Regions from separate parts of the Paenibacillus medicaginis genome, predicted to be linked through region 1. Evidence: riboswitches for the same ligand, from Rfam matches in the RefSeq annotation. Region 1 holds a riboswitch; the other holds the start of a gene.
What was found. Region 1 has a riboswitch for cyclic di-GMP ahead of ACE5LO_RS24330 (glycosyl hydrolase). Riboswitches for the same ligand answer to the same signal wherever they lie in the genome.
Positions count from the first base shown of each region.

Region 2: another riboswitch for cyclic di-GMP. It lies ahead of ACE5LO_RS12975 (transglutaminase-like domain-containing protein); the one in region 1 lies ahead of ACE5LO_RS24330 (glycosyl hydrolase).

Region 1 is NZ_JBHIRY010000037.1:20,236-23,382, forward strand. It holds gene ACE5LO_RS24330 (glycosyl hydrolase) at 29-1,630, opposite strand; cyclic di-GMP riboswitch class I at 1,644-1,731, opposite strand; gene ACE5LO_RS24335 (sugar phosphate nucleotidyltransferase) at 1,919-3,147, opposite strand, start outside.
Region 2 is NZ_JBHIRY010000011.1:12,252-15,398, forward strand. It holds gene ACE5LO_RS12965 (bifunctional transcriptional activator/DNA repair enzyme AdaA) at 1-493, opposite strand, end outside; gene ACE5LO_RS12970 (isocitrate lyase/PEP mutase family protein) at 518-1,288, opposite strand; cyclic di-GMP riboswitch class I at 1,479-1,567, shown strand; cyclic di-GMP riboswitch class I at 1,629-1,716, shown strand; gene ACE5LO_RS12975 (transglutaminase-like domain-containing protein) at 1,730-2,530, shown strand; gene ACE5LO_RS12980 (collagen binding domain-containing protein) at 2,813-3,147, shown strand, end outside.

The DNA.
Region 1 (3,147 bases):
GTACAGAGTCATCTCCGGAACAAGAGAGCTATTCCGCAGTATGGAACAAAGCGCTTGAAGGAATGACCGCTTTGGCCTCCTGTCCGCTCTCCCACATCAGGCGTGCCATAGCATCACCTGTTCCTTCATAATACTCCACTTTGATGTCGTAGAGCTGATCTGCCGTAAGGCTGATGCTCCCTTTGCGTTCCGTCCAGCTTTGCTTGAACCAACTGTCAATAATCAACTGCCCATCCACCCAGACTCGGATTCCGTCGTCGGAAATGGTCGTAAAAGTATAGGTACCGCTGTACCCCGGTTTTACCTTGCCTGTCCAGCGTGCGGAGAATTGATCGGCAGGCACTGCCGGATCCGGCGCGGAGCTGCGCCAGTTGAAATCCAGCCTGGCATCCGTGCGTGTAAGCACAGGTGTCCCGCTTAGATTGATATTGTTGAAGAATTCGGCGTGCAGTCCCTCGTTTACCGTATCTGGAACAGGCTCAGGGGCAGGTACAGGTTCCGGTTCAGGCTCCGGATCGGGTTCTTCCCCGACCGGCGGCGCTCCCGGAGGAGCAGAGTCAGGTGGCTCCACAGGAGGGGCCTCAGGAGGAGCGGCCATGTCGGCAATCAATTCATCCCTAGTCAACGTTCTGTCCTCATTCATGTATGCAAAAATTTGACGGTTCGAATTGTTTTGTGTAAGCATATTGCCCCAGGTCATGGAGTATACCCATTTCGGCTGGGCCGACAGCACTCTCTCAGAAGGCATCTCACCGTGCTCGCCAATGGCAATCGGTTTATTTCCAGCCAGATTCAGCAGGCCGTCATAATAGCTCTGCCTGAAATCATTGTCATAGATGTCCGCAGCCAGAATATCGACCTTGGACAAACCGGGGAACGAACTGGCATAAGGAGCAGCCCAAGCGTTCGGAGCGTTGGGATTCCAGACCCACAGCAGATTGTTCAATTGGTGGACATTCACAAATCGGTCATACATGATATCCCATAATTTAACAAAGTTCCTCTTGTTTCCCCACCAGAACCAGTCCCCGTTCATTTCGTGGTAAGGTCTCCACAGAACAGGCACACCCGCATCCCGCAGCTTGCCGAGGGACACCGCGACCTGATCCAGATCTGCGATCAGCCTTGCATATTCCTTGGTCCCTGGCGTTACATACTTGTTAAATTGCGCCTGGGTGATCTTCGCCTGCACATTGGACCAGGTCAACGGTTTACCAGGAAGCGCCTGATGAAAGGTCATCGTAACGATGCCGCCGGTATTGTGCCAATTCATGGCGCTATATACAACATTGCTGCGCTGGGCTTCGGTCATCGCAGTCGACTGGTTGGAAACAGCACCCAGCTCATAGCCGTGCAGACCGGCGTACTGCCCACTGATGTTCTTCAGCTCAATGTTCAGTTCATCAGGGCTTTCCAGATAATCATGCTGACCGGTAATCATTCCTCTTCCGTCCAAATTGAACAAATACATATATAATTCGCGCGCCTCGGCTGAAGCAGCAGGATTAATCGGCGCTGCTGCAGCCTGGGCAGCAGAGTGTTCACGGGACAGTCCCGATGGAAGCAGGGAACAAAAAAGCATGACAGGCAACAATTTTTGAAAAAATCGATACATAGAATAAGTTTTCATCAATTCTCTCCCTCTCGGTAGCCAGGCTGCCAGCCCTCTAAGGGGTAAGGCCCTTTAGCTTTGCGTACACCTGCCTTTCGGCAGGGTTGCCATTTTTCTATGAAGGCTATGAAACTCCCTCTTATCCTAGAATATCGACTCGGAATTTCCAAAAATTAATATATGATTCATACTAGAACCAATTTTCCGGGATATTTTACAAAATAACCTGTAAAACTACATCATTTTTTTCATTTATATGCACAAAAACGCAACCTGTGCGTTTTTGTATCAGATTATAGAATTTTCTTATGAAATGAACTGATGCAAAGCGATGTCGTTCCAATCTATGCAAAAGCGAACGATATCTTCTTCCACCAGTTCGGAACCAGTCTGCACCTCAATCAGTTCCACATCGGTTACAGCCAAAATGCTGTGCTTCGTGCCTTCCGGAATACGGACCACGTCGCCAGCTTTTACTTTATGCAGCTTCTCGTTCAGAATCACTTCCGCTTCGCCGCTGATGATCGTCCATATTTCGCTCCGCTTCCGATGAAGCTGGTAGCTGATATTTTTGTCCTGCTCGATGCAAATCCGCTTGGTGAGCACTTCATTGCCCTCCGGATATTTCACATAATCCACCACCCGGTAATGCCCCCAACGGCGTTCCTCGTACATCGGCCGCTGATTGTGAGCCTTCAGCACTTCCTTGATCCGCGGGCTTTCCGCTTTGTTGGTTACAAGAATGCCGTCCGGGCTGGCCGCAACGATCAGATCACTGGCCCCGATAATAGTAACTGGAATGTCCAGTTCGTTAATCAGGTTTGTATTCACACAATCCTCGGTCATCACTCCCTTGCCCACCTGACGCTGCGACATTTCCTCTGTCAGCGTGTTCCAGGTGCCGAGATCCTTCCAGAAGCCGTCATAAGGAAGCACTACAATGTTCTCTTCCTTCTCCACCACTTCATAATCAAAGCTTATTTTAGGCAATATATGATATTGCTTCTGCAGTTCTTCGTAATTCAGCGGAAGTCCCTTTCCTTCCAGTATCTTCAGCAGATACCCCAGACGGAAGGCAAAAACTCCGCAATTCCAGAGCGCGCTGCGCTCGATCAGAAGCTCAGCCTGCTCCCGGTTCGGTTTTTCCTGAAAATGACTGACCTGCAGGCAGCCTGCCGCTCCGGCCGAGCCTTCTTTCGGAATGATATAACCGTATTTTTCGGACGGATAGGATGGGACAACACCCATAAGAGCAAGATTGGCGCCCGTTTCCTGCAGCGTGTATTCCATACGTGCCACCGTATGGAAGAAGGTTTGCTCCACATACGGATCCACCGGCAGGATCGCAATGACCGTATCCGGGGATGCGCCAGCGACACTGTACAGATAACTGGCTGTAAGCGCAATGGCCGGAAAGGTATCCCTGCGTTCAGGCTCCACGATAATGCTGGCATCACTCCCGATTTGACTCTGAATCATTTCGAACTGAGCTCTGCCAGTAGCGATATAAGAGGAATCCGCCATTCCGGTATCTC
Region 2 (3,147 bases), on a different contig from region 1:
AATTAGAGAGACTTTGAAAGCCAACCTCATAACCAATTTCAAGATTTGTCATATTGGTCGTTTGAAGAAGCTGTACGGCTTTATCAATGCGCACTTTTTCCAAAAAAGTACGCGGAGTCTCTGATGTTTCTTTTTTAAATAGCCTTTCAAGATAAAAGGGGCTTAAACCGACCTGTTCCGCAACATCATTCAGCTTCAAATTTTGTTTATATTGATTCACTAAAATCGTCGTAATACTTTTAACGAATTCACTGTGAGGAGAATGTTCAACTTCAGGCTGGCATCTTTTGCATGCACGATAGCCAGCCTGTTCAACCTCACTGATATTATGGTAAAACTCAACGTTTGTTTTTTTGGGTTTTCGGGATCTGCAGGAAGGACGGCAGTAGATTTTCGTTGTTTTCACAGCTGTATAAAATAATCCATCATATTTCCGGTCACAGGCAATGATTTTCTCCCACATCTCATCAAATGAAAGATTTATATTGGTCATTCTTTCATCGCCTGCCTTCCTGATCTAGTTCTCATATAAATGAGCTGTATCCTGTAATTCCAATAATTTAGCCGCATTGTCTTCTAAACAAGCAATAATTTTGTCTGACAGGGCATTTCCAAAGCTGAAGCGCTTCACGCCTAACTCTTTCAGCTTATTACAACTTGTCAGGTTAGGCAAAGACAATATATTGAGCGGTGCTTTGATTTGAGCAGCAGCTTGTTGAATCTCACCATCCTCCGTTATTCCCGGCACAAAAATACCGCTGGCCCCGCTTTCAACATATGCCTTGGCCCGATTGATCGTTTCATTAAACGGGTTTTCCAATTGAAAGTAAGTATCCGTTCTGGCATTGATATAAAAATCCTTATATCCGTGATTGTCCAGTTCGTTCCTCATTCGTGTCAGGAGGCTGCAATGATCCTTTATATCCCTTAACCCCTTCTCTTTTTTCAAGGAATCTTCAATATTAATGCCAGCAACCCCGGCATCTGCCGTTTTTAATACATGATTAATAATCGTATCCAATTTTTCGCTGTACCCTGCTTCAATATCAGCGGATACCGGTATTTTTACATTCTCTGCAATGGTTTTGACGATTGCTAGATTTTGACTAAAATTTATTAACTCTCCGTCCGCATATCCTAACGAGTTGGCAATTCCCCAACTGGTTGTGCCAATGGCTTTAAACCCGGCCTTCTCTAAAGTTAAAGCTGATAAAAGATCCCAGGCATTACCCAAAAATAATAGATCCTCTGAATTGTGGAGATTATTGAATTCCTGAATGACCGACATTTTTCTGCCTCCTTGGCTTTGGTGAACTCATTTTATCAAGGAGGCTTTATTATTTCGTCCTCATTCTTGCTCTTATGGTCTGAGAGAGAATCGAAAAAGATCATCGAATGGGCGCAGAAATCAATGAATCTTGTAAATTTTCTCTTGATAGAAATAGAGATGTCTGGTAAGATAGTCTCACAAAAGCTACTCACGATAACGGCAAACTTGTCGAAAGGCGAGGACGCAAAGCTATAGGGCCTAATTGACGATAATGTCAGATGGCAGCCAGCTACCGAAAAGAAGACGCTTTTTTTGTTTTCTAATTTGGATAAAAAAATATTGAAATCTGGAAACTCTAGCACGATAACGGCAAACTTGTCGAAAGACTGGGACGCAAAGCTACAGGGCCTTCTTGACGTTATGTCAATGGCAGCCTGGCTACCGAAGGGAGTTTACAGTATGCGCAACGCAATATTCGCGATTGTAGGACTTTTTGCGTTATTATTGTGGGCTCCATTAGTACAAGCTACCCAATCTCAAAATTGGCTGGGCTTGGAACAGCTGGACCGTGGTGTGATCGTTATTCGATATGACGTGAAAGCCGGCATGAAGACGAAGCTCATGATTGCAAAAGGTCAGGACAAATATACATATATGCTTTCGCCGAACAAACGGCAGGAAGCATTTCCGCTGCAGATGGGCAACGGTGATTATATGGTTACCGTACTGGAACAGATCAGCGGTACCAAATATAAAATCGTTCAGGAAGCGCCCGTTACGCTTCAACTGACGAACAATAGCAAAGTGTTTCTGGGCTCTGTACAAAATATCAATTGGAGCGAACAGGACAAGGCTGCTCAGCTTGCAAAGAAGCTGACCCGGTCTGCTCAATCTGACGAGGAAAAAGTGCAGGCTATTTATGAATATATTGTTGGTACGATCAGATACGACAAGGCACTTGCAACCAGTGATCTGACGGACTACCTTCCCAATATCAACCGTACGATTGCAGGACAGAAAGGGATGTGCTACGATTATGCCTCCTTATTCGCTTCCATGCTGCGGAGCATCGGCATTCCGGCCAAGCTTGATATGGGAACATCGGAATACGTCGATGTTTACCACGCCTGGAATGAAGTTTATTTGAACGGGAAGTGGGTAACCATTGATACAACGGTCGATGCGAGCTGGAAAGCCAAAGGAGCCGACTTCAAAATGATAAAGGATGCCGCTCGCTACTCGGTATCCAAATATTACTAAATATAATACAATTAATCTAAGCTTTGGACAAATGTCCAAGGCTTATTTGAGTTTGTAGAGAAATTGTAGAGATCGGGCAGTTATAATGCAAGAAGCCCATTTGGTTCTGGTGGGAAAAACAGGAACGATGAATTGTGCGCCATTAGAAATATGCGGAGGTGATGGACTGGGAGGTCTCTTAACGGCATACAATTCAATGGAGTATAGATACTCTGATTTGCGCACGGCAGCAGGATCGGAACCGAACATTACGAGGGTGATGTAGAGACTGAGGGAGAGATTATGAAGAAAAAAGTTAGTGGAATCGTTGTGGCGCTGCTGCTTCTGCTTCAATCGCTGTTTGGTGTATCCGCCTGGACGGGCAGTGTGGTCAATGCTAATGCGGCCGATGCACCGTCAAACGTGCAGGAATCCGTGTATGGAGAGACGGGAGACGTTGGAGTCACGGATGACGTCTATATCCCACCAGCGCCGGTCAACAATACGGACAGCATTTTAACAAAAGTCGTGTTAACCGACGTGAATGGTACCGTGATTGATGCGGTATACAATCCGGATAGCACCCTGGACATTGGTGCAGCTGTTAATCTCGGCTACGAATGGGAGCTTTCGAACGA